3 regions of the Flaviflexus sp. genome follow, and region 1 is predicted to be linked to each of the others. Evidence: riboswitches for the same ligand, from Rfam matches in the RefSeq annotation. Region 1 holds a riboswitch; each other region holds the start of a gene.
The links. Region 1 has a riboswitch for S-adenosylmethionine ahead of ACTHUY_RS06250 (hypothetical protein). Riboswitches for the same ligand answer to the same signal wherever they lie in the genome.
Positions count from the first base shown of each region.

Region 1 (12,754 bases):
TGCACTGGGATTGGGAAAGTACGTAACCGCTTATTCTTTGTTGAAGCAATAGACTCGGCAAGCTCTAGCGTCGACAGGTCATGCATGTCAGACACATGAAATGTTTCTCCTGGCGCCTCCCGATGCCTGGAGCATAGCAAGAGAACGTCACATAAGTTTCCAACCGCTATGAACGAGCGCTTGTTACGGATTCTGCCGATTGGAAGTGGTATCCCCTTCTCGATCAAGCGGCGAAGAAGTGCGAGACTACCCTTTGACCTTTCGCCATACACAACCGGCGGTCTTACGATGACAAGATCCAAGTCGTTTGCGGCGGCATATTCCCGCAATGCATCTTCGGCAGCCAGTTTTGATCGCCCATAATCGTCCTCGGGCCGAGGCCGTTCGTCTGGCGCCAACGATTGGCCGGGCTCGCTGGACTCCCCCATGGCCTTGATCGAACTCACATACACAAAACGTTTGGCGCCCAGGTGAAGTTGAGACTGTTTCGCAACATTGACTGCGCCACCGACATTTGTGCGCATGAGCTCCTCTAGATCCACGCCTGCGCTGGCGTATCCCGCGAGGTGTACGACTACGTCGACATTCAGATCGGTAGATGGATCCGCTCGCCACGTTGCTATGTCCTCGGCAACTACAATATCATCGACACGGCTTCGTAAATCTTTAGGAATTCTGCCAGAGTCACGCACAAGAGCAACAACCTCTACATCTGGCTTGCTAGCGAGCATCCTAATAAACTCTTGGCCGACGAATCCCGTCGCACCTGTAACCAGAATTTTCATACCTGAGTTCCTAACAGTTCCTTGTAAATGTTGAGATGCTTGGCGACAACGTCCTGTATTCGGAATAGGCGTTCTGCTCTCTTTCGTCCTGCCGCACCTAGCTTCGAAGCTAACTCCCGATCCCCCGCCAAGGAAAACATTGCGTCGGCAAGCTTCTCAGAATTCTTCGGCGGTACCAGAAGCCCGGTTAGACCTGACTCCACGGTTTCTCTACAGCCTGGGATATCGGTAGTTACTATCGCACGTCCGCTTGCAGCCGCTTCGATTAGCACCTTTGGTAGCCCCTCAGAGTAAGACGGCAAAACAACCACGTGAGCTCGTCCCATCAGCGCGGGAATATCACCCTGATAGCCCAGTACCTTCACGATTCCGCTCTGTCGTATAACTTCGAGTTCTTCTTCCGAGATGCCAGCAGGATTAAATTGATCTAAGTCTCCGACTAATAAGAACTCTGCATCAACACCACGTTTGTGAAGTATTTCAGCCGCTCTACAAAACTCTCGAACACCCTTCGTGCGAAGTAGCCTAGAAGCCATAAGGAAGATAGTTCGACCCTCGGGCATAGGCTGGACCGAGATGCCATCAACATCCACCCCGGAACCCAGGATTAATTCTGATTCAGAGTTGGAAATTCCAGCGGATCTTTGGACTTCGCGACGGTCAAATTCATTCTGAAAAATGACTTTCTTGTTGGAGGCACCGAGTGCCAAACCGTAGAAGCGTCGCACAACACTACGACGAACGCGTTGCCAGACCCCACCAGCATCAATAAATACGTGGCCGAGTCCCGAAACCGCATAAACGACACCTGGTACGCGCGTTAGCCTTGCGGCTATCCCGCCCATCAGTACCGGTTTAATCGTGACGAGGTGCAATACTTCCGGGTTTACCTTTCGGAACAGCCTGACGAGATCAACAACTAACTGCCCAAGACCCACTGGGGACGAACTAGTGCGATGCAATTTGAGCGGGTGAAGGGTAAATCCATACTTTTCAATCTCACTGCGCTCGATTGTTAATGCTGTTGCAATATGGACATCCCAGCCTGCCCTCTTGGCTGCAATGGCAATCGGCAACCTATGTGAAAGAAAGAACCAGTCGACATTAACAACGATCAATAACTTCATTGAATACCCCGAGCGAGTTTAGAATCTACGGCCAAGTCTAAAACGGAACTTCGCAAATCATAACAGCCACAAAGCCTAATCTGACCTATTCCGGGGTCGACGGAAGCATAGCTACGCCCATCGGGTTCGTCTCGAGATACTCCACGGCTTCGTCATTCTTGATCGCGTCGAAGAGCTTGCCGCCGTTCACCTCGTCGTACATGACGATCGACTGACCGTCATTGGACCAGCCCGTCCCATTGTGCGGAGCAGTCACAAAATAAACGTTGCCGGGACGGATGTTGCGTGCCGAGTACGCGAGGTCTCGGATCTCTCCGATGGTAAACCCTTCATCAAGAGACACGGAGCCCGCTACGGTCTCAATGAAATTGGTAAGCTTTCCGAGATCGCTCAAGATATTCTGATCGAATACTTCACGCATGATGGAGCGCATCCAGTTCTGTTGGCGCTGCACACGAGAGAAGTCTCCCCCGCTCAGGCCATACCGCTGACGAACATAACTCAGGGCCTGTTCACCATTTAGGCGGTGTTCACCTGCGTCGAGTGTTCCGCCAGGAACACTGAGTGGAGAGTTCAGGGTGATCCTCACTCCCCCAAGTGCATCTGTCATGGTCGAGAAGGAATCGAAATCTGTGACAGCAAAATGATCAATACGAACATCCGTTAATTCTTCAACTGTTTGGATCATAAGAGAGGGACCACCGTAGGAGAATGCTGCATTGATCTTTCCCTCACCCCATCCTGGGATGTCTACCCAAGTATCTCGCGGTATGGATACAACGGAGACACTCTCACGGTCTCCTGAGATGTGCATGAGCATGATGGCATCGGTGCGCTGCGCTCCCACCTGCCATTGACTGGGATCTCCTGCGGAGATTCTCGAGTCTGAACCGAGAACAAGGATATTGACCGGGAGGTCCTTGTCTTCCTCTTCAGCTTCCTGGATAACCTCATCCGGAATCTCTGGCCTGCTCGAGATCTCCCCAAACGGATCGTCAATACGTTCGATCATTCCGTCGAGGTGACGCTGTACCCACCAGCCGAAGCCAACGACACCGGCAGCCAGGACAAGAACAGTAACGAGAATGAAGATACCGGCCTTCTTACCCGTCGACATCTTCTTCCTGGGCTTCTTCTTGTCTACATCGACCTGTTGATTCTCAGTCACACTTAAACCTTGCCTGTCATTCACGCACCATCACCGTACGAGTCCGATTCCAAGGATAGCCCGGTATAGCCAATCAAGTGACAGGGCTTTCATCCTCACCGATCCATCAGGAACTTAACAACTCATTGTCCCACCGGATAACACAACGTGCTCGTCGCACCCTCAGCTTCCGCTCAGGCCAGTCGCTCCTACGGCAGATCTCTGCTGGCTATCGGAACCAGCAGTACGGGTCGCTAGATGCGCGAAGCGACAATAGCGAAGCCTCCTTTTATGTGCATCACAACCACAACGATCCGTCGTATACTCCCTGGCTCCCGGACGGAAGCCTGGCCTATCGAATTGAGAGCCCGGCTCGCTACTCCATAATCTCGTAGAAGCAACGAGGATAAAGATCAACTAACCCAGGCTACTTGAGAATTCGACCAGGTCCTGCTGGCCAACACAGCTTCTGAATTCACGGGCGTGAAGCTCAAGCGTCCTCTGGTAATGGTATTGCAGAAAGTCAATTCACCGCCCGTAGCGGAAGCCGACAACAGTGCAACAGTGCTCATTCGTCCTATCGCACTTTCGACAATTGGTCGTTTCAGTCATATTTTGCGTATTAGGCCCCCATTGAATCGAAAAAGGGTCTACAGTGGCTATTGGCCACACCGTAAGGCCCCACCTCGTAGTCGAGATGGGGCCTTACGTTTTCCCAGGGCAAAGCGGTCAACTCACATTGTGGGAAGATCCCAATGCTCGCATCCTTGCAAGTTACACCTGTCAGCCGCTTGCCTGTCGAACATACGTTGATGCCGATATCTATTCACAGCCGATTCCGTCACCGTCCCTGTCGCGATGCCTGCCGTAACCGGGATCATCCTTGTAAACAGGGGCAGCACCCTCATTGCGGGCTTCCGTACAGTTCTTGTAATACGTGTTGGTTGCAACCGGCGCTGAAGCTGGGACTGGAGCCTGGGTCGCAACTGGCGCTGGATCAGCGACCTGAGACGGCCGAGGTGTGCTTGGAGGTGCGGGAGCCGTTACAACCGCGGCAGGTGCAGAAACTGACGCTTCTTCCACCAGCTCCTCCGGAACTCCCTCCTGAGCTTCCAATGCGGTTTCTAGGTCTGCCGACACCAGGGCAAGCTCGCTCGTCTTTTCCTCAATCTCTTCTTTCAGACGGTCGCGCTCGGCCTCAAGGTCAACAACTGCCTCTTCGACGGCAAGCTCTAGTTCTTCACCCGCTGCAACCTCTGCGTCCAAGGCTTCCTGATGGATGCGCTCCAGTTCTTCGTCACAGCCATCAAGTTGAGTCTCCAGGTTTGAGACCTGGCTTTGCAGTGCTTCCAGCTCACTGGAGTCTGGCGCACAACCGCCAGCCACAACGCCTACCGCGAAGGCGCCTACGCCAATAAACTTTGGCAACTTCCATGCTCTGAAGCGTCTGTACGTCCCGCACGCGTGCAACCGGAGACCACAACACTGCCATGACCCGCAACACCTAAAGGCGCCACCCGAAGTAACCACGAATAACAAAATTCTGGGCCCAAGAAATCTAAGAGCGACAGCCACTGATTAAGACAGGAAAAGTAAAAAGCCGGGACACAGATCTGTAACCTATGTCCCGACTCATCACATTTGTGGAGCTAAGGGGATTCGAACCCCTGACCTCTTCCATGCCATGGAAGCGCGCTACCAACTGCGCCATAGCCCCGAGTGCTCCCCTAGTTTATGTCGAAACACCCACCTAATGCCAAATTAACTGCTGGTGGTAAGGGACACACAGCTTCAATTGACGTTGTACGAAACCAGCCGCCATCCCGGCACCCTGTTGTCCTGCCGAGTCAGCACAGCCCAGTGGCAGTTGTCCAGGCCGGCGATCGGCTGCCGTTCTGAAGGGTTAGTTCCCAGGAGCGTCATAACACCGTTGGAGATAGCACCACCGTGGGCAACGATGACCAGAGTGTTTCCACCCTTTCCGCTGAGCTTCTCGGTCCATTCGTTAATCGCTTCCGCAACCCTCAATCCGCAAGCTTCGCGGGTTTCTACGTCTCCCCCGGGTTCCTTACCGTCACGCCACAGGGTGAGGCGCTCGGGCGAGTGCTCGGCGATCTCCTCAAGGTTCTGGCCTTCCCACGAGCCAAAGCTACGTTCGGCTACACGCGGGTCCTCGACGGCGGTGATGCCGGTGAGGGCTTCGAGTTCACGGGCAGTGTCCCGGGCTCTCACGAGCGGAGAACTGACGATGTAATGGGGTCCAAGCTCTGCGAGCCTGGGGGCTGCGGCCTTGGCCTGTTCCCTACCGGCTTCGTTGAGTGGGTAGTCGGAGGCTCCCTGGAGCCTGCGCTGCTTGTTGAGGTCGGTCTGTCCGTGTCGCCACAGAATAATCCGAGTGATCAACGATCTCCCTCCAGATCAGAGACATCGATTTGGGGGCAGTCAGCCCACAGGCGATCCAGGGCGTAGAACTCTCTGTCTTCGTCCTGCTGGACATGAATGATGATGTCACCGTAGTCGGCAAGGATCCATCGGGCTTCGCCCTCGTATCCTTCCCTACGCTGACGCTCTACACCCTGCTTGTGCATGGCTTCATCAATAGCATCGACAATGGCTCGTACCTGCCGGGAGGTTTCTCCAGAAGCCACAACGAAAATATCCGTAAAGGCGAGCCTTTCGGATACGTCAATGACTGTGACTGAAGTTGCGAGCTTCTCGAATGCTGCCTCTGCTGCGGCGCGGGCGTTGGTTACGGACGTAGAAGTCGCGGTCACAATACTCCAGGGTAGAAGGTTAGAGATGCTGGTACTGCCAGTGCTGATGCCGAAGCTCCACCACCGGAGAAGATAAGAGATCCGAGGAGGATACCGACCCCGAACCCAACGACAATGAGAAGAAGGAACAGAACGATTGTCTTCCAGCGGCTTGCCGGAGCTTCCTCTTCTTCGGCCGCGTCAGCGCTTCTGGCCGATGATTCTGTTTCAACGGGTGGACGGGATTTCAGTTCGGCACGGAGAGCACCGGCAAAGTCATGTTCGGTCTCGTCCTCATCAGCTTCATCCTCGTCGCCTGCGGCGGGAACGACCGGCTCGGCGACAAATCGTGAGGATCCAGAAGCAGACTTTGCTGAAGCATCCGTCTTCTCTGAGGTCGCAGGATCGCCGCTATCTGCATCAGCCGAATCAGAATCGGAATCCCTGTGATCCTTATCCGCAGGCTTTCCATCGCTATCAGCAGTCTTCTCTACAGCATCTTCGGCCTTCTCCTCCGAAGCCACCTGATCTCCGTAGAACTGGTCGATCGGGTCCTGCTTCTGAGCGGCAGGAGTCCATGCGCTACCGCTCTGTGCAAGTTGTTCGGACGTGTTGACCGTGGAATCGCCGTCGACCGCTCCCCCGCTAGCTACGTCGGTCGGATCTTGGTTGGTCGATGAGAACCTGTCGAAAACGCTCTGTCGTTCGGGAACCTCGGCTACCTGATCATCATCCGTGGCGGAGTCCTCAACGAACTCATCCGCGGAAGCATAGGAGGTTTTCCCGAACTCACCGACCGTGTCGTGAGCGGCCGTTGCATCCAGCTCTTCGTCCGCGAGCGCGGGCTCGTCAGCGGGCGCAGTCTCCTCAGCGGACGTAACCTTCTCAGAGCTAGCGTCCACAGATGCGCCAGCATCGGCTTGGGTGCCAGGATTGTCGAGGCCGGGCTTATCTGAGTCTTCAGCGGGTTCAACGGCGTCCTGAGCCTGCTCGGCAGGCTCTTGGCCTTCGGCCAACTCGCCGGCCGCGGGCTCGGTCACGGGTGTGCCTGCGGGCTCGGGGCCCGTGCCAGTATGCTCTTCGTGGACCGGGGTTTCTCCCGGTTCTTCTGCCGACTTTGGCTTTAGAAGCCCGGCCATGCGCATTTCCCGTCGCGTCATGCGGCGTTCGCTCATCGGTTCTCCTTCACTGTGACTGAGGTTCAGTCTACCTGCCTTGAGTCTTAATCGCCGGTCTTCCCGGTTGGGACACGAGCGGGAACCTACTGGGTGAGTACAGGCCGTATTTCCTGATGTACTGCACGACCCCATCGGGAACGAGATACCAGATCGGTATTCCTGCATTTTCCCTGCGCCTGACATCGGTGGAGGAGATGGACATGGCGGGGACTTCCAGGACCGTGACATCGTCGAGCGGTAGACCATCGGTCACCAGGCTATGTCCGGGTCTGTTGACTCCGACAAAGTGGGCGAGCTCCCAGAGCTCGTCGGAGTCTTTCCATTCGAGGATTTGCGGGAGTACGTCGGCACCGGTGATGAAGAAGAATTCATCATCCGGGTATATTTCACGTAGGTCTCGCAGGGTATCGATCGTGAATGTGAGCCCAGGCCTGTCTATGTCCACTCGGGATACGGAGAACCGTGAGTTTGAGGCAGTGGCGATCACAGTCATGAGGTATCTGTTCTCTGCCGGGGAGACATCCCTGTCCTGCTTGTAGGGTTGCTCCCCCGTGGGAACAAAGATCACCTCATCCAGGCCAAACCGGTACTGCACCTCGGAGGCGGCGACAAGGTGACCGTGGTGGATGGGATCGAATGTCCCACCCATGATTCCAATACGGCGGTGCCTAGTGCCCTTAGTGTGCGGTGCTTCGATGGAGCTGAGGTCCGTTTCGTGGGAACGGTCGTGGCTGCTACCGGACATGTCCGGCGCCCTCAACACGCCACGTCGTCGTTGTGAGCTCTGCCAGGCCCATGGGGCCACGCGCATGGAGCTTCTGCGTAGAGATACCGATTTCTGCTCCCAGCCCAAGTTCACCGCCGTCGGTGAACCTGGTCGATGCGTTAACCATGACTGCGGCGGAGTCGATGCCGGCGGTGAACTTGTTTGCCACCGTCACAGAGTCGGTCACGATTGCTTCCGTGTGCCCAGATGAATGCTTGCGGATATGGGCAATGGCGTCATCAACCGAGTCGACGATCCCCACCGCCATGTGCAACGCCAGGTATTCCTCGCCCCAGTCCTCTTCAGTCACGTCACGGAGATAAGCGGAGTCCGCTCCCGCGGCCTCCGCGAGGCCACGGGCCTCGCTATCAAGGTGGAGGGTAACCCCAGCATTAACGAGAGCCTTCAGAATCGCACCCGGTTCCGGGTAGTCCTTGTGAAGAAGGAGAGTCTCAGCCGCGTTGCATACGCCGGGCCGGTGAGTCTTCGAGTTAATAACGATGGGCAGTGCCATCTCCGGGTCAGCATCAGCGTTGATGTAGACGTGGCAGTTACCCACGCCGGTCTCAATGACGGGTACAACTGATTCCTTGACCACGGATTGGATCAGGCCGGTACCGCCACGGGGAATGAGAAGGTCAATGTAGCCCCGCGCCCTCATGAGCTCCGTAGCACCCTCGCGGCCGTACTCATCGACCGAGGCAATGGAATCAGCCGGGATACCCACCGACTCGACTGCTTCACGCATGAGAGCAACAAGGACAATGTTGGATTCTTCGGCGGCGCTGCCGCCGCGCAGGAGAACCGCGTTCCCTGCCTTAAGTGCCAAACAGGCAGCATCGACCGTCACGTTCGGGCGGGCTTCGTAGATCATGCCCACCACACCCATGGGGACCCGCACGTTACGAACAACGAGCCCGTTTGGCAGGGTGCGGCCCATGACAACTTCACCCACCGGGTCAGGCAGGGCAATGAGTTCTCGGACAGCATCTGCGATACCGGAGATACGATCCTCATCGAGAGTTAGCCGGTCGATGAGAGCCTCAGTGAGCCCATTCTCTATTCCGCGCTCAACATCTAACTTGTTGGCCACCACAATCTTCGTTGCATTGGCCTCCAAGGATTGCGCGATTGCCGCTAGTGCATCGTTCTTTTGACCGGTCGAAGCTCCCCGAAGGATCTGCGCTGCTTCGCGCCCCTTTGTCGCCAGTGCCCTGACTGCGTCACTCGTGTTCGTCATGAGAATAAGCGTATAGGGAATTATTCGATCGTCCAGTGAGTTGAAGCCCTTGTATCACCTTTCGAGGTACCCGACCGTAAGGACAACAAATGGCGACCGTAGAAATCACGAAGGAAAACTTCACCGAGACAGTCAAGGAAGGCATCGTCTTCCTCGACTTCTGGGCAGAGTGGTGCGGCCCGTGCCGTCAGTTCGCGCCAACCTTCGAGAAGGCATCGGACGAGCATGAGGACGTAGTCTTCGGAAAGATCGATACCGAAGCAGAGACTGAGCTCGCCCAGAGCTTCCAGATCATGTCGATCCCGACCCTCATGGTGTTCCGTGACGGCATCAAGATCTTCGAGCAGGCTGGCGCTCTCCCGCCTTCGGCACTCGAGGACCTCATTGAGCAGGCCGAGAAGCTCGACATGGACGCAGTACGCGCCCAGATCGCCGAGCAGCAGGCAGCGCAGGGCGAGCAGGCCTAAGCATTCGATCGATTGCTGGTAGCCCGCTACTTATTAGCGGATAACCAGAACTCTGTGTGGGGCGAGCAGTAAATGCTCGCCCCACACTCATGTCCAAGCAGCTGAACTGGGCATGATCTGGCATGACACCTATTCCAAGGGTCTATCCCTGGGATCCAAGGGACTATCCCTATCGATGAATTGCGCCCATTCCAGGCGCAGCGTCCTGCTCTTTCCGTGCCTATCGACTCTTCATAGCCGAACAAGCTGTGCTTCGTTGCCAAACCGACGAATCAAAGTAGCCCGTCCCCCGATCTGATCGCCTGTGCAGAGCAATGGTTTGGACTATAGGTCGATGGTTTCGCCAGGCTCTGTTGTCGAACAGAGCAAATGGCGAGTGAAAGGGGCGCGCCGCTCAGCAAGCACCGCGCCCCGTTCACGTAATTTACTTTTCGTCCAAGGCGTTGCTCGTTCGAGGATTCAAACGTTCGAGGTTTCAGATACAGAGCCCTCAAGCCTCGCGCAACCAGGCTTCCCGAGCTAATGCTCGGTCTTCCGGACCTTTAATCCGTGTTCTATGCCTGTTCGAGGAAAGCTTCCCTTTAGGCAGCGGCCTCGGCTTCGCGGCGTGCGTGCAGAAGAGGAAGAACGCCGCAGACAGTGGACGCGAGATCGGTGGGAAGGGAACCCGGGAGGATCGTGAATGCATCGCCGGCACCAAGGGCCAGCCAGGATTCTACGTGGTCGGCAACGTCGTGGACGGTACCGAGAACACGTGCCGAGCCTTCTGCGTAGCGATCGGCACCTATGGCGGAGATAAGATTGCCGCGCTCCTCCGCATCCATCGCGCAAGCCGAGACGATCATGAAGAGATCGCAGACAACCTGAAGGTCGTGTCCGGCTTCCAGTGCTGCGGAGCGCAAGGAGTAACGGATCTCGCGGGCCGTGTGGGGATCCTGTTCGCGAAGGCGAACGGTATCAACAGCAGTACCGAGCTTAGTGAGATCAATCGACTGAGCAGTATCACCGGTCAGGGCAACCGTGACTGGAGTACCAGCATCCTGCGCACGGCGAACCAGATCGAGAGCGGCATCTAGTTCCCCGTGCGGGATGTGGATCTCGAGACCAACGCCCGTGTCCTTGACCAGGTCGAGGGCGGCGTTGCCGACCTCGTGGGCGGTGACGGAAGCAAAGATGGGGCCGGTAATCCGGGACGTGAGCTTCACGGCTGCGCGGATAGCATCGAGCCTGCAGTCCCGCAGGTGCAGATCGGATCGCAGCAGGAAGGAGGCTCCGAGGGTGACTCCTGCAAGACCATCGGTCAGTGCCGCTGAGGTCATGGAAGCCAGGCGGCCGAAGTTGCAGGTTTCTACCGGGAAGTCCTCACCGAAGTCGGTATCGGTGTCGAGCACTTCTGCACCGAGGGCAGACAGATCGATCGAGAGGGCGGGAACGCGGTAGCTGGAACGGGTTTGGTTTGATGAGGGCAGCTGGATAGTCATCGTAAATCCTAAGAGTGGTATAGCAGAGTGCTCCGAATTGGAGCTGATGTGTGAAGGTGCGTAAGTGACGCTGGAGGGATAATGAGATTCCCAGGTGTAGATCGCGTTGGCCGGATCAGGCCATGGACTTATGCGTGCGCATATACATTCGATGAATTCGGTGCGTAGCCGATACTCGGACGGACTGCCCAGTCGTCTGGTAAATATTCGTGAATGTCATGCTATTTTCCTTCGTGCTTTCCCACCGCGAACGGTGCTTCGCTTGCCGATTGAGGCCTGGTCATCACCCGGGGCACCCCTCGCACGTGAGGGGTTGTCGACCAGCTAGCCGGGGCTCTTCGCTGGTTCTCTGGACCACGGCCAGAATAACACGGTCCCTAGTCCGCATGTCAAGACGCCGCCGCCCATTACGTGAGATCAGGGAATCTCATGGCATTATTAGGTCAAATTTAGCGATTTGCAGCTACCGTTCGGTAGCGTTCTGAAGAGCCACAGGGCCGCTCCCCTATCGGCAGGGCGTATCCGCTATACGCAACCCAAGAGGCCGGTCGGAACGGTGATATTTCGTTGGAATAGCGCGAGAAGCGCGCAGTCGCCTTTCCTGGCACTCTACTGCACAAATCAGTTCAATCGGTTATGCAGGACCGAGGTAGATCCAAAATTTTCCGTCCTGCGCAGTTCCATTGTGGAGACGTCTGTCACACATGACGCGCTCGATACTGCGACACATGGTGTCTCGCTCCATATGGCCTAGAGTAGCTCGTATTCGGCGGAGAGACCCTCCCGGCCAATATGGGCCGGTACCGATCCGGGAGCCAGTACTGCGTCATATGCCAGTGCGGAGCCTGCGGTAAGGGTGGCACCAGCTAGCCCACACTGCTTCCCTGATACCTGCCCCCTGATCCCTGGGCTACTCGTGGCTGCCGTATGCCCTCAGTGGTGCGGCAAGGAGGATGTCGTGGAGGTAGAGGATGGCGGCGGGGAGGATGAGTAGGTTCGCGAAGACAAGGACGCCGAGGATGTCGGGGTTGAAGTAGAGAATCGCTGGCTGGATGAGAAGCAGTGCGAGAGCGAGGAGAGTACGCGGCAGGTAGCGGAACGCTAGGAGTGCTGAACGTTTAGTTGCTGAACCTATTGGGGCCTTGTACTGGCTGATGTAGGGGAAGTACCAGACGGCGAAGCCCAGGATGAGGATGGTGCCGGTGATGGAGAGGACGGTGGCGATGGTGCCGGCCAGTCCCAGGTCCATGCGGCCGATAGCCCAGATCTCCCAGGCTGCCAGGAGCAGGAAGACGAGGATGAGTAGCCAGGAGATGGTGGCTCGCCAGAAGGTTTCCTTGAAGGTATTCCAGAATGTTTTGGCCGGTGAGGAGCCCTCCTCCCGCAGTTGCTGGAGGAGGGCGGCGTGGGCGCCTGCTACTGAGGCGCCCACTGTGATAACTGGTAGGCAGAAGAGGACGAACAGCACGTTGATGATGATCGCCTCTGTTACCGCGACAAGCCCGTTGTAGAACTTGGTGTCGGGTGCGAGCCACCCTGCCATAGCGATCAGCCCTTGACGGAACCGGCGACAACGCCCTCAATGATGTGCTTCTGGGATACGAGGTAGAAGACAACGATCGGGATGATAGCGAGTACCAGCATTGCCATCATCGCTCCCATGTCCCTGTTGCCGTTCGAGCCCACCAGCATCTGTACCACGACAGGGATGGTCTTGTATCGGGTGGAGAGGCCGATGACGAGGTATGGAAGGAGGTAGTCGTTCCAGATCCACATGGCGTTAAGAATCGCCACGGTGACGGTGGTGGGT
Region 1 is NZ_JBQCYC010000009.1:2,356-15,109, forward strand. It holds gene ACTHUY_RS06195 (hybrid nucleoside-diphosphate sugar epimerase/sugar transferase) at 1-785, opposite strand, end outside; gene ACTHUY_RS06200 (glycosyltransferase family 4 protein) at 782-1,912, opposite strand; gene ACTHUY_RS06205 (LCP family glycopolymer transferase) at 1,998-3,080, opposite strand; gene ACTHUY_RS06210 (excalibur calcium-binding domain-containing protein) at 3,882-4,487, opposite strand; tRNA gene ACTHUY_RS06215 (tRNA-Ala) at 4,704-4,776, opposite strand; gene ACTHUY_RS06220 (histidine phosphatase family protein) at 4,851-5,462, opposite strand; gene rsfS (ribosome silencing factor) at 5,459-5,833, opposite strand; gene ACTHUY_RS06230 (hypothetical protein) at 5,830-6,987, opposite strand; gene nadD (nicotinate-nucleotide adenylyltransferase) at 7,019-7,735, opposite strand; gene ACTHUY_RS06240 (glutamate-5-semialdehyde dehydrogenase) at 7,725-8,996, opposite strand; gene trxA (thioredoxin) at 9,086-9,463, shown strand; gene ACTHUY_RS06250 (hypothetical protein) at 10,045-10,944, opposite strand; SAM riboswitch class IV at 11,198-11,300, opposite strand; gene ACTHUY_RS06255 (DUF624 domain-containing protein) at 11,855-12,487, opposite strand; gene ACTHUY_RS06260 (carbohydrate ABC transporter permease) at 12,493-12,754, opposite strand, start outside.

Region 2 (4,438 bases), on a different contig from region 1:
ACATTCGAGAGCAACACATTCCGTGGCCTCTCCTTCTTCAAGGCCGATCATGACAGTCAACTCTTCAAACGTCACTGCGATCATCTGAGCTTCTTCAGACCACCACACGTCGTCACCGTCCTCGACCCGGATACGGAGAGCTTCAATCTTGTTAGGCTCATGCGCCCACATCCGCATCAGGCCTTCACTCGTCACAAAATTGACGTAGGGAGCATCGACTCCGGCAACGATCACCTCATCCCACCTGCCGTGAAGAGCCGCTTTAGCATCTTCAACTTTGGTGACATGAGGGCGGCGATGCTGACAGAAGGCCTTCTCGACACTGTCAAAAACAAGGATTTCGCTCCATTCGAAAGTCTTCTTGGAAAAGCGCATGGCCTGGTGTTCGTGCTCGAACATATCTGTCCTATCCGTATCTAGCCCCGCCAGGGCAATCGAGTGGGGCACGACCTGAGCCAGGCAGTGCCCCACCATGGGTGATTGAATATCTGTCAAATCCTGTGGCACTGAGTGCGAAGACGCGGCGCAGCCTCGTGGCTGCACCGCTGAGAAGACACCGCTATCGCGGTGAAAGAGATGAATCAGTGCGGGGAGCTATATGCTTCCCGCACTGATTCGAGGTTGATGAAGGTTAGATGCTTCGGGGTAGAGGTTTTGGCAGCTCAGGCCTCGAGTACTCGCATGGAGTGACCTCCGCTGCCACTCTGGTGATCGCTCTTATCAGGCCATTCGTCGCTCGTAGGATTCCCTTCGACTTGTGCAGTTCAACGTTTCCGCCCTCAGAGTGCAGAAGGCGGATCGATGTCACCAGGAAACGGGAGTGAGTCCATACCCGCGTTGAGCCTTCGCCCGAGATGATGTGGATGAACTTCCCATGGGTACCGGTGAGGATGACGGTTTCCCAGGTGTCCTGGTCCGCTGCTTCGTAGTCTTCGGCGGAAAGATAGTGGCCGTTCTCGCCGGACCGGCATGTGCTGCCGGAGTAGACCTCGGTGAATCTGTTCTTATCGTCCGCCGGAGGATGCGCCTCATGGTGGTTGTCGTCGTTCATGATGTCCTTTTTCGCTCGCTTCCACCTGGGCTTTTACCCAGGGGCCGATCTTCCCTTGGAGGCACCGTGTGCGATACGCGGTTGCCAGTCGACAAGCCAAGGGGCTTCACGTCGAACTTCTCGATCGATACTTCTATTATGGGCCCACGGGTCGGACAGAAATATTCTGCTTTTCTACCCGACCCGTGTTTCGACCTCGAGAGCTCAGCTGAAACAGCTGATTTCAATGGTCAGAACACACTGCGATTCGGCTGCCCTCGGCAGCGGCTTACAGGCTGTAGCCGCAGTCCGTTGGGCTCGGCGCAAGCGTGACTGGAGTTCCGACAACAGACCCGCTGGGCTCTTTCGAGTACACGGTCAGGAGGTGGTATCTTTCCGACCAGACAGTCCTCGCCTCGGGGTCCCGGGCAGCTATCTCCTGCACTTTGAGCAGGCGCTGGGGGTCGTGGTTCCAGCGGCGCTGGGTGCCTGCTTCTGTTCTGAAGTCGATGTAATGACCATCTACCGCGGTCACTTCGGCCGCGACTCTCCGCTCCTCAGAGGCAAGCCGGACCTGGATGAAATGGACACGGTGACCAGACTTGTATTTACTGCAGTCTTCCACAGTGACGTCTGGGCCTTCGATGAAAATGTATTCGTGCGCATCCGGCGCATCGTCCATGGGGTTCATAAGAATTTTCCTATATCGCATACTTCCGCCCGAGCTTTTGCTCGGGGGCCGATCTTCCTTCGGGAGCACCGTGTGCGAGACGCGGTTGCTAGTCGACTAGCCGAGGGGCTTAGCGTCGAACTTCTTGATCGATGTTTCTATTATGCACACGGGGGTCGGACAGAAATTTGTTGATTTTCTTCCCGCCCCTCTCTCCACCTGTCTTGTATCAGCAACGAAGAGATCCGGGCTCGCTCTGAGCTGATCGTCATGGCGGAGCCGAATTATTTGGAGAGGGGACGTACCCAGAACAGTGGCCGTCAACATGTGCTTGAATGCATAGCCTGCCAACTATAGGGCCCACATTTCCGCCTCCGACCCCGATTACACTCGGACTGTTGAGAACTCACAAGACTTAAAAATTGGGGACTGAGAATGAAGCTTCGCTGGTGGGTATTCGGAGCTGTTGCTGTTGTTGGTGCCGGCACGTATTTCTCAGAAGAGACCACCGAGGGCACAGAGCTTGTCGAAGTTCATGAAGAAACTAAAGAGCCTGCTTCGATAGTCCCGTCAGAGGAAGACGAACAAGAAGAGCTGATCACCGTCGATGCGACGGTGGAGCCTGAACCGACTGAAACACCGACCGCTACTGAGGAATCAACAACTCCCGAACAGAGCGTCACCACAGCTGATACTGACGGGCTCCTCGCTACCGAGGTGGTCGAGACTCTTGAAGTAAAAGGACGTGCACCGAAGACCGGCTATGACCGGGAGCTCTTTGGTCAAAGATGGGCAGACATCGACCGAAACGGCTGCGATACTCGCAATGACATATTGAGCCGCGACCTCACGGATAAAACATTCAAGCCCGGGACAAGGGACTGCGTTGTCCTGACCGGGACCATCATCAGCCCATACACGGGTGACACCATTCTGTTCGAACGCGGCCAGTCGACATCCTCAGAGGTTCAGATAGACCACGTGGTCGCACTGTCCGATGCATGGCAGAAGGGTGCACAGCAGATGTCTGCCGATGATCGCGAGCTCTTCGCCAACGATCCTCTCAATCTTCTCGCTGTTGACGGTCGCAGCAACTCGCAGAAGGGAGCGGGCGATGCGGCAACATGGCTGCCGAGCAATAAGTCCTACCGTTGCGACTATGTCGCCCACCAGGTCGGCGTTAAAGCAAAGTACAGCCTGTGGGTTACCGCTGCGGAGAAGGACGCAATCATCCAGATCCTGTCATCGTGCCCTGATCAGACAATCCCCGAGGCCGATGACTCCGTCCCTGTCATCCCATCGGGCAACATCCATCAGAGCAACCCTCAGCCAGCAGCGCCAACAACTGAGGCACCCACCCCCGCACCAAGCCCCGTATCACCCGAGGACGTGTACTACACCAACTGCACGGAAGCACGAGAGGCCGGCGCCGCTCCTATCCTCGAAGGCGAGCCCGGCTACCGGGTTCAGATGGACGGGGACAGGGACGGTATCGCCTGCGAATAGCGCAGTCAGCCATCATCCATTACGACGCGGCGTACTCACCACACTGTCCACCCCCACCTAACCTCACGGGCAGAAGTGAATCCTGCCGGAGCTTCACACCTGCAGAGGATGACGATTCAACCGCCTGCGGCACGCGACAAACATTGGGCTTGCAAGAGATTTGAGCATCCGCAGGCACGAGCAGAGAGTCAGCTTCACACCTAACTTCACACTTAACTTCACAGGGTGTGAAGTTAAGTGTGAAGTTAGGTTGGAAGTTAGTTGTAGAGCCTCAGCTCCAATGGAGCATCCGGCTGGTTTGAACTCCTCTCAGTTGAGATACCTCAACCAGCACAATGATTTCAGGGGCGGCAGGGAATACTGGCGGGAGAACTGCGCCATCAATCTCGTTTAGCATCGTTGTATGACGAATCCTCTTTTGACACCATCTGTCCTGCCCTACGGAGTCCCTGACTGGGAGGCAATCAAGCCGGAGCATATCCTTCCAGCCGCTCATAAAGCGTTAAAGGCTCAGAGGCAGCAGTGGGAGACCATCGCATCGAACCCGGAGCCTGCAACGGTAGAGAACACAGTTGTTGCTTTCGATAAGTCGAACGATGTTATTGACAGTGCTCTCGCACCCGCATTCACCCTGTTCTCCTCGATGGGCGGGGATGAACTAGATGAGATCCAGGCAGCTCTTGGCCCTGAGCTCTCCGCACATCAGAGCGCTTTCTGGCTCGACCGCCGCCTATTCGACCGCTTCAACTCGATCGACCTGAACGATGCTGATGAGGAGACAACATACTTCGTCACGGACACTCTCAAGAAGTTCCGCCTCAAGGGCATTGATCTGCCAGCCGAGGAGCAGGAGACACTGAAGGGACTCGATTCCGAGCTGTCCCGCCTTGAGATCCTGTTCAGCCAGCGTGCCACGAAGGCCATGGATGATTACTCCCTGACCGTATCCTCACGCGAGGAGCTGGCTGGGCTCAGCGATGAACAGATCGAGTCCTACAAGCAGGACGACGGCACGTATCGCCTGCCGCTCCTCAACTTCACGAACCAGCCCCTCCAGGTTGATCTGACGAACCCGGCAACGCGCCGGGCTCTGCTCGATGCATCGATGAGCCGTGGTCTTGGTGAGCATGAGTCCTCAGATACTCGTGAGATCGTCACCGCGATCGCGACTCTCCGCGCCCAGCGCGCAGCGCTTCTCGGCCAGCCGCATCACGCCCAGGTTGTCGCACAGC
Region 2 is NZ_JBQCYC010000012.1:26,287-30,724, forward strand. It holds gene ACTHUY_RS07695 (hypothetical protein) at 1-399, opposite strand, end outside; gene ACTHUY_RS07700 (hypothetical protein) at 632-1,051, opposite strand; SAM riboswitch class IV at 1,062-1,177, opposite strand; gene ACTHUY_RS07705 (hypothetical protein) at 1,320-1,721, opposite strand; SAM riboswitch class IV at 1,736-1,851, opposite strand; gene ACTHUY_RS07710 (GmrSD restriction endonuclease domain-containing protein) at 2,136-3,206, shown strand; gene ACTHUY_RS07715 (M3 family metallopeptidase) at 3,610-4,438, shown strand, end outside.
Region 2: it holds a riboswitch for S-adenosylmethionine, as region 1 does, so the genes downstream of both, ACTHUY_RS07705 (hypothetical protein) here and ACTHUY_RS06250 (hypothetical protein) in region 1, are expected to answer to the same signal.

Region 3 (12,754 bases), on a different contig from region 1:
TTATCTCCTGGGTCCTCTCACCGCTACTTGGCGGCATCGTCGCCTACCTCATGTACCGCTGGATCAAGACGAACATTTTGCAGTTCAATGATCGGGCCGATGCTGCCTTGGAGGCTTTGGCTGATGAACGGAAGAAGGCCACGGTCAATCACAAGAGGGCCTTCGAAACTCTCTCGGAACTCCAGCAGGTTGCCTACACGGGGGCACTCGACCGCGATGAGAAGCGGATTAAGTCGGGCGACTTTGAGATCGATGAGCTCGAGTCCGACTATTACAAGGAACTTAAGAGACTTGATAAGAAGGCCGACGATGTGGGTGCCTTCAGGGCTCTTGAGAAGTGGATTCCTGTCCTTGCTTCCTTCGGAGCACTTGTTATTGCGTCCATGCTTCTCTTCAAGGGACTGTCGAACTTGGACCTTGATCTGAGCACCGAAGGCAAAATTGTCATGTTGGCGATGATCAGTGCAGTGGTTTGGATGGCGACCTCGATCCTCGTACGTTTGCTCAAGCGCAAGTCACTTCAGCGCTCTACGTTCCTCATTTTCTCGTGGATGCAGGTATTTACCGCATCAGCATTCGCCTTCTCTCATGGCTCTAACGACATTGCTAACGCGATTGGCCCCTTCGTGGCCATTCTCGATGTGCTCCGCAGCGGGAGCCTGGAATCCATGGCACCCGTTCCTACGGCCGCCATGGTCGCCTTCGGCATTGCTTTGGTTGCGGGCCTCTGGTTCACGGGACGCAACGTTATCCGTACTGTGGGTACGAGCCTGACGAAGATGCACCCATCATCCGGGTTCGCAGCCGAGCTCGCCGCCGCGATGGTCGTCATGGGAGCTTCCGTGCTTGGCCTTCCTGTATCCTCCACCCATATTCTTATTGGCGCGGTCCTTGGTATTGGTGTTGCCAACAGGGCTGCGAACTGGAAGCTCATGAAGAATATTGGTATCACCTGGGTTGTCACCCTTCCGATCGTCTCAGCACTTTCTGCATTCACTGTCCTTGGGCTCAGACTCTTTCTCTAGCGAGGCACGCCTCTGGAATGGAGAGCATTTCTCTTAGAGGAAGACATCTGTTCTTCGTAAGCATCCTCAGTGCCCGTCTGCAAACCTGACGGATTGGTAAGTGATCGGGCAAGGCGATGGCGCGTAGGCTAAGGGCATTGGAGCCCTTGGCGGTAATTGCGCGGGTGATTCTTGCACGTCTGGGTTAAGGATTATTCCGGCGTGAGTACCGTGACCGAGTGCATTGAAGAGTTTGCATCGGCATCGTTTCGGTGATTTCACGTGTTTCCTCCTGTGCCCTCCCACGCATTAAGATCGAGGTTATTGCTACGCATAACCCGACTTGGCTCAATTTGGAGTGGTGTGGGTCACTGCGAGCCTGTGATCTGTGGTGATGCGGGTTGGGAGACGGGTTTTTGGACACTAAATCGGGCTGGTTTTCGGGTGTGTTTATGATGAGTGTTTGTGAGCCTTTTCATTCGGACGGTGAAGACCGCGTCGGGAGCTACTGCGGTGCAGATTGTCTACTCCCACCGCCAGGGTCACCGGGAGTTCAAACAGGTTGGCTCAGCCCACACCGATGAGGAGCTAGCACTGCTGAAAGCCAAGGCTCGACTAGAGGGGAGTGCTGAAGGTTTAGGTGACATCTGATCTGGCTAGCCGGTGTGCTGGTCTGGAAAGGATGACAGTTATGCCAAGACCGTTTCCCCAAGAGTTCCGCGATGACGTCGTACGCGTTGCCAATAGTCGCGGCCCGGGAGTGACGCGCGACCAGATTGCCAAAGACTTCGGCATTCACGTAGGCACCTTGGATAAATGGATGCGCCAAGCAAAGATCGATGAAGGCGCTCAACTGGGACCGACACGTGCCGATGGTGATGAGCTGCGCGAGCTGCGTAAACGTAACCGGCTACTTGAGCAGGAAGTGGAAGTGCTGCGGCGAGCAACCGCGTATTTGTCGCAGGCACATCTGCCGGGAAAAGGCTCTACCCGTTCGTGAGCGAGCTCGCCGAGGACGGGATCCCCGTTACGGTCACGTGCCGGGTCTTCAAGCTTGCCCGTCAGCCCTACTACCGGTGGCTGGCCAATCCAATCACCGATACCGAGCTCGTGGAAGCCTACCGTGCCAACATTCTATTCGATGCCCACCTGGCTGATCTTGGGTTCGGGCACCGTCTGTTAGCCGATGTGGCACGCGAAGCAGGCCAAGACATAAGTGATCGCACCGCATGGAAAATTGCTTCCGATAACGGCTGGTGGTCAGTGTTTGGCAAAAAGCGGGCCAAGAACGCGAAGTTGCCCGGACCTGCGGTCCATGACGACCTGTGTGCCTGGATCGATGAACACGGCCGGGTCCGGCATGAATTCACTGCTGATGGGCCCAATCGGCTGTGGCTGACCGATATTACCGAGCACTGGACCGATGAAGGCTGGCTCTACCTGTGCGCGGTCAAGGATGCTTTCTCTGGCAAGATCGTCGGCTATTCCATGGACTCTCGCATGACATCTGATCTTGCCGTGGCCGCACTGGAAAACGCAGTAAGCATGCGCGGGCCAGTTGCCGGTTGTGTCGTCCACAGCGACACAGGCTCGCAGTTCCGTAGCCGAGATTTCTTGGCCGCGCTGAATCGCCACGGACTGGTCGGGTCAATGGGCCGGGTCGGGGCTGCTGGCGATAATGCAGCCATGGAGAGCTTCTTCGCTCTGCTACAGAACAACGTTCTCGATCGTCGGCGCTGGGCCACTCGTGACCAGCTGCGCGGTGCGATCATGGCCTGGATCGAAGGGACCTATCATCGTCGGTGCCGACAAGCAGGCTTGGGACGTTTGACTCCGATCGAATTCGAAACCATGATGAACACACCCGCCGCAACAGCGGCATGAAAACAAGCTGTCACCTAAACCTTCAGCAGACCCTCGCGTCCCAACAGTTTCTCGCACTCGCCCTCCAGGAAGGTTCGTTCGGCGCCTCGGACTGGCCACGGTGGTGGGGCGACTTGGCGCTTATGGCCGACGGTGCGGAGGTCCTTACCTACCTACGTGAGAAGGACTTCCTCGTCGAGGATTCGGGGCTGCTCATGATCGGCCCCCGCGCCGAGAAGGAGTTTGGACGACGGCATTTCATTGATCTGCTCTCCACATTCGTCGCTGACCTTGAGCTCCGGGTTGTCGCTGGTGTTCGAGAAATCGGATTCGTCTCGCCGCTGGCCCTTCCAGCTAAGGCGGATCGGGAATCGAGGCCGCTGGTACTCGCGGGTCGAGGATGGTTCGTCCGACATATCGATTGGGAGCGTTTCACGGTTTGGGTTGAAGAGATTCCCACAAAAGGCGATGTGAAGTGACCGTCGGAGGCTGTTGCACAATCGTTCGAGGTGAGCCAGGCAAAGCGGGAAGTACTGCTTGGAGCTTTGCCTGACGTCGAGTTGTAAAAGCGTATTCCGGCCGCGATCGACCGTCTCCGAGAAGAACGCGGTACAGAGGTCAGTGAGAGAGGCCTTGTGTTGAAGCCATCGAAGAAGGGTGGCTCGCGCTTATGGACATGGGCGGGGCTCAAGGCAAACGCAACGTTGCTTGCCGGACTGGGGCTCGAGGCGCAGGGAGTCGAAAACGACAGCATTCTGCTTCCGGATGGCGTCACCATAGACAACATCAAGGCGTCTGACCCCGACGCGGTGCCGCAGATTGGCGCAAACGCAGTTTCCGGCCTCAAGTTCTCGGCGGCATTGCCACCGGCCCTCGCTCTCAGGACGCTAGGGGAGCGCCTAACAGACCCGGCGGGAGCTTCAGCGACAGCTCAGACCGCTATCGTCAGTCTCTATTCGTGACCGTTTAACAATGCGGAGAAGCGGAAGAGAATAGGCAGACGGAGAAATGCACTTCCTCATTCCGCAGAGTTGTACTTTTCGCTGCTTCCGTAGGATTCTTCAATCGTGTACTTCTGCCGATTGGTCTCGAGCTTCTGCCTGATGATCGTCCCGGGATCAAAATCCAAGTCGTCCGCGAGCATCAGACAATAGATGAGGACGTCAGCAAGCTCCTCGGCCAACTCTTGTTGTGAGCCGCTGACCACGTCGTCCGCGCTCTTCCATTGGAATAGTTCTAGCAGCTCAGAGGCTTCAAGGCTGATCGACAGCGCAAGGTCCTTCGCATTGTGAAACTGTCTCCAGTTCCGCTCGTCTCTGAATTGATTGATTTCGTCGACAAGTTCTTGGATTTCCATCTTACAAAAGCCTTCCTGTCGAGCGGTGTAACGCGTCTCGCAACTCCTCATCGACCGCGTAAATGTAGAGTCCGTTGACTCCCCTTGTCAGCAGGACATTGAGTTCGTTTCGGATGAGGTGCTCGCCCATGTGTACCTTTGTGCCGTCCAGCAGAGTCCGCTTTTGCGTCGCCCCCTTATTGGCACTCTCGGTAGGGTCAAATACAACTCGCCCGTCACGGAACTTCACCGATGGCCCGACAATGACACCAGCGAAGTTGAGGTCGAAGCCCTGGATAGTGAAAGTCGATCCGACCTCGTCGATAGTATGGTCCATCTCCGCCCACGCCATATCCTTGAGCATCCGAGCCTCAGTTCGACTGAGCATTGGCATGGTTTCTCTATTCCATGGCATTTCCCAATCGTCGATGCGCACGGACCAGGTCCCGCCGTCCTCGGGCGATGAGCTGCTGCTGTAGGGCCAGTCGTACGTCGCCAAGAGGCGGGAGAGTCCCTTTTCCATCTCGGAATTGGAGTCTGCACGCTGCTGAATTGCAGAGTGCAGCTCGTGAGGCGAATCGAAGATCTTCAGCTCATATCCGTGATCGTCTCGTCCAAAGTCGTCCACGGGGGCTTCTGAAATCAGCTGTTCGTCGATGATTCGGCGCAGCCACCTGACCGTCTCTTCACTTGCGTCGATTCTCATCTGATTCTTTAACTCAACATGGTGGGTGGTCCGAGATCGTAGCCACTCCAGAGCGCTCGGCTCCCAATACTGATTGGTTCTGAGGATCTGGTTTTCGTCAAAGACCAGGACAACGACCTTAGCTCTGTCAAGCAGATCGGCGAGCTGATTTGAACCGCGATAGCTCTGCTTGCCCTGGGTCCAGAGAAGATGTCCCTCATCGACGAGGATCACTTCCGCCTTCTCATCGGTTGACCGAGAGTTGATGAATGACGTCGGCTTCGTGACGCGGTTGGGGTGCTTGTCTATGAGCCCCAATTTCTTTGCGACTTGCTGGTACACCGTGAGCTGCTCATCGTGATTCACCAAGAGGTATGCGTCGAGATCCTTGAACTCGAACGGATCATCGCCAGTCTCCTGCCCCTGGAAGAGCTCATAGAACAGCGAGCTGAGGAGAACTGTCTTCCCCGCTCCGGCCTCTCCTGAGACCATGATGAGCTGACCGTCTTGATGGTTCTCCAGAGCCGTCGAGATCAGCGCCAAAGCTTCACCCTTAGCATCAAGCTGCTCTTGCGTGAGTTTGTGAAAGGGTGATGCTTTGAAAAGCGCTGAATTCTTGATGAAGTCTTCAGCAGGAAAGAGCTTCTTGTTCCTCTTGCGTAAACCCCGCCATATCGACTCAAAGACTTCGTCAAATTCTGTATGCGTGTAGTACTTGTTCTGGGGGTTAGTTCGGCGGTTGTAAAGCTCCTCAATCAACTCCGATCCCGACAGGTAGAGCATGAGCCTGTTCTCGACATCGAGAGTAAGGGACTTATTGAAATACTGATGTCCTATGACGAACATTCTGCTTCCTGGCGAGGCTGCAAGGAGACGCCAGTCATCGCGGTCGCGTTCCAAATGCTGAAGAGTCCGGCTTCGAATATCGGTAGTCTCTCCGACGTAGACGCGGAACTTGGCGGATTCCTCGTGGAAGACGACGTACACCGTGGGGTAGTCGAGTAGAAAATTCGAGGCCCCGGAGCCGTTTGGTCTTGCCTTCAATTCGGAGATGAACGCGTCGAGAGACTCCCGCTTGAAGTCCAACTCTTCAATGTAGGGGGATTTCCGAACCATCAAATGCTCCTGATCATCTTCTCTCGTCCATACGACTCTAGTCGATAAGAAATGGGTTCCTTGATAAGGAGGGCTGTGGTCGTTGAGTGCCAACCAAACGAACGCCCGCCTTATGGCCCTTGGTACGTCATGGGATCGTCAGCTCCGCGGCGTTCTCGCGCTTTCAATTGTCCATCAACTGATGACGGGTCGGCTCGCCGGGGGAATGAAGGGCGTTACGAGGCATAGCGCCTCGTAACGCGGTACTGATGTGCGCAGTCGTGAATACAGGAATCAAGGTCTTGGTGCCGACGTCTCAGTGACTGTACCAGAACCTCTCCAATGCTCGGTCGACGCTCCTTTTCAGAGTCCCCTGCGTTCCAAGAGCGCCTCCGCCCTCGGCTCCCTTCCGCGCACACAAGTGAAGGACTCCATCGAATCCCTCGATGAACCCCGTGACAGCAGCTCTCGGCGCAGCTTCTCGCCTGCCTCTCGGTTGAGCCCGCCATCGCTCTCTCTGGCACCCTCGGAAGCGAACCACTGCTCGATGTCGGCGACCAGCACCTCGGCCCACATATACGAGTAGTAGCCAGCGTCGTATCCGCCGCTGAAGGTGTGCTTGAAGTAGGCGGTGCGGTAACGCGGCGGCACGAGCTCGTGGTAGACACCGAGATCCTTCAGTGCCTTCTGCTTGAACTCTCCAATTGCTGAAGAGCTCGGCACCTCCTCGGCGCTGATCTGGTGCCATGCCTGGTCGAGGAGCGCCGAGGCGACGAACTCGGTTGTGGCGAAGCCTTGGCCGAAGGTCTTCGACGCCGACAGCTTCGCCGCGAGCTCTGTCGGCAGCGGCTCGGCAGCTCGACGAAGGCCCTGGGAACTGCTGTTCCTGAGGTTGACACGTAGTACGTGTCCGACAGCAGTCCGTGAAGGGCGTGCCCGAACTCGTGGAACACAGTCTCGACCTCATCCCACGTGAGAAGCGTTTACTGCCCCGCGGGTGGCTCGTCGAAGTTCGAGTTGTTCATGATGACAGGCTTGGTGCCGGCCCGGCGCGACTGGTCGACCAGCGAGTGCATCCACGCACCGCCGGACTTGCCCTTGCGGGCGTAAAAATCGGCCTGGAACAGACCGATCGCCTCGCCGGACTCGTCGAAGACCTCCCAGGTCTGGACGGTGTCGACCTAGCCGGCGATGTCGGGGCGCGGAGTGAAGGTGAGGCCGAAGAGCTTCTCGGCCGCGTAGTAGATTCCCTTCTCCACAACATTGCTGAGAGCAAGATACGGCTTGAGGGCAGAATCACCGACCGTGACCTGGCCGCGGAGCTTCTCCTGATAGAAGGCCCAGTCACCTGCCTCGAGACCATCGTTCAAGGGGTCGTCCTCGACGAGCGCGCGAAGATTCTCCTGCTCGCGGTCGACAGCCTGGACCGCGCGTGAAGCAACGGAGGTGAGGAGATCGATGATGCTCTGAGAGTCGCCTGCCATCCCCTTCATCGCCACCACCTGGGCGTGATGCGGCTGGCCGAGGAGGGTCGCGCGTTCGGCTCGCAGCTTGGCGATATCGACGACGAGCTGACGAGTGTCAGACGATTTGAAGTCGCCGAGGCCGCGCCTAATGGACGCATCGAGAAGTGCCCGCCGGGTGGCGGGATTTGGGAGATCCGCCTGGAGTGGCTGGTTGGTGAAATTGAGGAGCGGAATGCGGAATGTGCCGGCCTCCTGCTCGAAGCTCGCGATCTGCTCGTCGCTCAGCCCTGCCAGTCCGTCGCGCGAATGGACGATGAGCGCGTTGTCGTCCATGGCCTTCGTGGCGCGTTGGCTGAAGAGAATCTCAAGGCAGGACAGCTGCGAGTCGATCTCCTTCAGCTTCGCCTGTTCCTCCTCGGACATGTCGATGCCCTTGAGTCGGAACTTCTTGAAGGTGTCCTCGACGAAGTGATGCGTCTCCTCATCAGCCTCGCTCAGGTCGACCGCCTCGAAGCGCTCGAACATGCGACGGTCGAGCCAGAACGCATTCGTGTGTACAGTGAGCGCCGGACCGAGTGTGGCCTGGATCTTCTCGAGTTCGGGACCGCCCATTGACGAGAAGAGCGTGAATGCCGGGGCGAGTGCGTGATTGGTGACGTCATTTGACTCATCGAAAGCCACCACGGTGTTCCAGACGGTGGCGGGTTCCGTGTTGGTCGCGATCCCCTCCGACTGCGTCCGCTGATCTTCCATGGCCGCGCGGGCTACCGGAATCATGTGCTCGAGCTTGATAAGGCCCCAGTCGGGCGATCCGTGCGGCAGGGTAGATAGGTGCGGAGAGGGTTGTGCACTGGACGGATTTACTCCTCATCAAGCCCAAATGCAGTTGATACCTGTTCGATGGTGAACTGTTGACGGAGTCGGGTAGCGCTGTTCTGGTTGGCGAACATTCCGGTTCTCCAGAAACCCTGACCGCTGGGGACTGTGTGGGTCCAGTGGACAGGGGCGGCCCATTCAGCAACGTTGTCGTCTTCATCTCCGTTGTGTCTGTAGTTGCCATCAAGTGCGAGTGACGCCAATAGAGTCTCGACTCCCTTGTATTCAACTTTGAGCTCATCGAAGCGTTCAGCTTCGCCAAGTACGGTACCGACTCCCACATACCCATCTTTGGGAATGCATGTGAAGACACGTGCGCCCGGCTTAAGGTTCTTCAGAGTTCTGCTGAACCACTCGCCACCGCCTGCGGACACGAATCCATACTTCCTCCCATCGGACCACTGTCGACCGCCTTCATACTCGCCGAAGGACACATACCAGTCGGTACCGTTCCAGGGCTCGCGGGTCTTCGATCGGCGCGAAGATGCTGATGCAGGCGCGGCTTGGCTCGTCGCCTCAACAAGCCAAGAGCGTGCGAAGTATGAGTTTCCGCCATCGACAAAGTGTCGGAAGAACACCACGTTGATGGGAAGCGCATACTCCTCATGGAGGAAGAGAACAATACGTTCAGTTGCGGGATCCACGCTCGATGCCACGATAGTGAGGACCTGAGAGGCGTTCACCTCGAGCGGCAGCGTTTCGTTGAACATCTCCGCGAAAGCTTCTTCAAGTGCAACGCCCGGCTGGTAATCTTCGAAGATTGCTTGAATATCAGCTCGACCAAGAGTCGCCACCCACGAGCCATAGTCAATGACCTGGGCTGTGGTCTCCCGCGGAGTCTTATCTCTCTTCAATTCGATGACATAGACAGCAGCGGTTCCATCAAGAGCAAGGAGGTCAATGAAACCACCGTGCGCCGTCGGCACCTGGCGGCCAATAATAAGGAGTGCCTCGCCGAGCATTGAAGCGTCCGACTCAATGTACGACTCGAGCTGAGATTCGAGGCTGACAGCCGTCGGGACGACTCGTGTTAGCTTCTCGCCATCTACTCGCCAAAGCCCCATTTCAACAGGCATGACATCTCCACTCGCATTAGGATTTCAGGTTTCTTCTCCTAGCCTACTTTGATCTCCACAAGGTGGATGCACCAACAGCTCATGAGCTGCACTCGGAGCGACTGGCCGGACTTCGTCGGCGCGGTTGAGACCTTGCTCTGACTATGCGAAGTGCGTAGATGCTTGAATCACCCCTGAAGGCGTAGAGGGGAGAATTGTCCAACTCCTGAGCGAAACAATTCATGAATAGTTCGCTGGAATCGTGTCGCAGCGCCTTGGGGTTTCGGTGAGAGTGACCGGCGGATTGCTCTTCTGTAGGGTGGATCCCCTAACAGGCACGTCAGGGGGTTACGGCATGAAGGTGAAGAAGATGATTGCTGTGATAGCTGCCGGATCAGCGGTCCTTGTTGCCTGCTCATCTGCAGATAACAGCACTGCTGATGGTAGCGAGCGCTCTTCGGATGACGGCGCTCAAGAGTCTGTTGATGAGAGAGAGCGGGGCGACGGGGCCGGTGAAGAAGCGGAGCCTGCAGAAGAGGCAGTTGCGGTGGTTGTCGAACCCACGTCGCTTCTTGTCATCGGTGCTGAAGCGAGCGAAATATCGATTGCGATGAGTGAGCAGTTCTTTGAGTCCTCACCCGGAGCTGTTGTGACTGATGAAAAGCTTGAGCTGGAGGCGTCTTCGCTCGGCATGGCCTATGCCGTGCCTGTCCTTGTCGAAGGAGACGGGATTGTTGACGAGCTGGAGCGGCTTGATGCAACCTGGGTGATCACCGTCGGCGTCGAGCTCGAGGACATGGAAGACGTAGAAGCCATCCCCGCAGTCCTTCCTGCAGAAGCGGAAGAGGAGTCTGGCTCTGAGGATAGCGCCGAGGATAGCGCCGAGAGTGCTGAGGATAGGGCTGACCCCGGTGTGACTGGTGAGGAGTCAAGCGTGCCGGATGAAGGGGAGGAGGCTGAGGCCGATCCTTCCCTTACGGTCGTGACGCCCGAGGGAGAAGACCTTGATGCTCTGCTTTCTTTGGCTGAAGGGGAAGCCTTTATTGCTCCGCAGTTGACTGATGTTGAGCTGGAGCATGGCATTGATCTGCTCGATGGGGTTGTTGTGCTGACCGATGGCAGCTCGATTGCGGCGGTGGGCACGGCCCGTGCGGCTGGTGCGGCCATTGTCCTGTCCCCGGCTGACCCCCGCGGGTCGAGTGAAGCTATTCAGGTAGCCGAGTCTGCCGACATTGTTCTCGGGCTGTTCGAGGAGGAACTTGAGGACTTTGAGTGGCAGCTGGCTGCCGCATCAACCGGTGTTGAACTGCCGGGTGGGACCCAGCATGTGTTCGGGGGGAAGCGCTACATTGCCCTGTACGGCTCACCCATCACACCAGCACTTGGGATCCTCGGCGAACAGGATGTTCCCTCCACTGTTGCTCGTGCTGAAGAGATGACGGAGCCATACCGAGCTCTGACTGATGACACGGTTGTGCCGGCCCAGGAGATCATCGTGACCGTGGCAGCCGGCGCACCGGGTGATGACGGAAACTACTCCAACGAAGGCCCGATCGAATGGTTTATTCCCCTCATCGAAGCCGCGGGAGATGCGGGCCAATATGTCATCCTCGACTTCCAGCCCGGCAGAACTGACTTCCTTACACAGGTCCAACAATACGAGGAGCTGCTCGCCTACCCGCACGTGGGAATAGCTCTCGACCCGGAGTGGCGGCTTGGTCCCGATGAAGAGCCACTGACACGGATCGGCCATGTAGAGATCGATGAAGTGAATGAGGTGATTGCCTACCTCAGCGACTACGTCCGGGAGAGCAATCTTCCCCAGAAGATGGTCGTCCTCCACCAGTTTCAGCTTCAGATGATCCGCGATAGGGACCAGCTCGATCTATCTCGCTCTGAAGTTGCTCTGCTGATCCATGCAGATGGTCAGGGGAGCCAGGGGGCAAAAGCGGGCACCTGGCATGCCCTCCACCAGGATGCTCCAGAAGGAATAGCGTGGGGATGGAAGAACTTCATCGATGAAGACTTTCCCATGCTCACCCCGGAAGAGACCTATGCGGTGGAGCCGCTGCCGGAGTTTGTGTCCTATCAGTAGGTGATGTCAAAGCCCCGCGTGCTTCGGTGAAACCCGCTGGAGCGTCGTGAGTTGCTGGTAACGGCATCTAATTTTTGACGGGCTGGTGTTCGCAATGATGAGTAAGTGGGAGCATTCGTCCCTATTAGTCCGCCTCGACGGGCGGGTTTTATGGGCCGAATAAACCTTGTCAATTGTTAATCGGATTAACAGTTGACAAGGTTCCTAGAGGTATATATTCTGGAGCGTAGATCGAGAAGTTCGACGCTAAGCCCCTCGGCTAGTCGACTAGCAACCGCGTTACGTGCACGGTGCTCCTGAGGGAAGATCGGCCCCCGCGCAAAAGCTCGGGCGGAAGAACGAAATTTAAAGGAATGTTCCATGATGGATCACGGTCCTTCTTTCGGGAGCAATGCTCCCAGCTCTGAAGATATTCTAGAGCGTGAATTGGTGGCTCTTAGTTTCACCTCCCCGTCAGGTCGAGCCGTTGGTATCGCGCCGGCGGCCCCGCTGTGTCCCATGTATGTGGCCGGCCACAGCATCCACGCTATTCATGCGCGTCATGCGGTGGAAAGCACGGATTGGGTACCTGCCCGCATCGTCGAAGTCGACGGTCATTATATTGAATGTGAAACCGTGAAGGGTCGGTTCCGGCGGTGGAGCCATAACCCGGTGCACCTGCGTAGGGGTGCTGAAGTCCCTGCGTTGCTGCCCAATGTAGAAGTCCTGTGGTGCGAGCGGTACTACATTCTGAAAGTTGAAAGTGACGGAATCGGCCAGCTGTTCTCCTTGGGGGAGGGAGAGGTTTCCTCGTGCAAGGGCTCCTGAGGGGCTGATGTCGGATAGTTCCCCTAGCCGACTGTATTAGCTCTGCTGATGGCTTCCGGCACGCGGTGTGCCTGCCGGAAGCCATAACGGGGGCCTGAGTGCCGGTTCTGGAATGCATTGGGTTGAAAGAGTTCAATCATCGTCGATGCGAGGCCGGTCTTGAAATCATTCGTTTTGTAACAGGAGAAAGTAATGCTTAACGAGCATGACTTATCCCTAAGCGGCAGGGATTCTGTAGGTCGCAATAAAGAATTCGACATTCCTTTCAATTCTCACTATGTCGCGGGACTCTCTCATCAGCGGGATGGCGGCGTTAGCCGGCCAGTGCTTTCATCGACAGTGGAGAATGTTCACTCCGTGCCCCATTCTGAGAGAGACGAGAGCCGAGCGATAGTCGGCCAGGTTTTGGAACTTCTTTCCCCCCATCTCCAGAGGCTTCTGGATGAGCGGTTCGCTGAGGCAGTCGAAAAGC
Region 3 is NZ_JBQCYC010000012.1:33,390-46,143, reverse strand. It holds gene ACTHUY_RS07775 (inorganic phosphate transporter) at 1-1,025, shown strand, start outside; gene ACTHUY_RS07770 (hypothetical protein) at 1,470-1,655, shown strand; one part of gene ACTHUY_RS07765 (IS3 family transposase) at 1,696-1,980, shown strand; one part of gene ACTHUY_RS07765 (IS3 family transposase) at 1,983-2,888, shown strand; gene ACTHUY_RS07760 (hypothetical protein) at 2,885-3,346, shown strand; gene ACTHUY_RS07755 (hypothetical protein) at 3,503-3,829, shown strand; gene ACTHUY_RS07750 (nucleotide pyrophosphohydrolase) at 3,886-4,224, opposite strand; gene ACTHUY_RS07745 (DUF2075 domain-containing protein) at 4,226-6,004, opposite strand; partial or broken gene ACTHUY_RS07740 (M3 family metallopeptidase) at 6,347-7,782, opposite strand; gene ACTHUY_RS07735 (hypothetical protein) at 8,310-9,401, opposite strand; gene ACTHUY_RS07730 (hypothetical protein) at 9,736-11,475, shown strand; SAM riboswitch class IV at 11,705-11,820, shown strand; gene ACTHUY_RS07725 (hypothetical protein) at 11,836-12,282, shown strand; gene ACTHUY_RS07720 (DUF3320 domain-containing protein) at 12,475-12,754, shown strand, end outside.
Region 3: it holds a riboswitch for S-adenosylmethionine, as region 1 does, so the genes downstream of both, ACTHUY_RS07725 (hypothetical protein) here and ACTHUY_RS06250 (hypothetical protein) in region 1, are expected to answer to the same signal.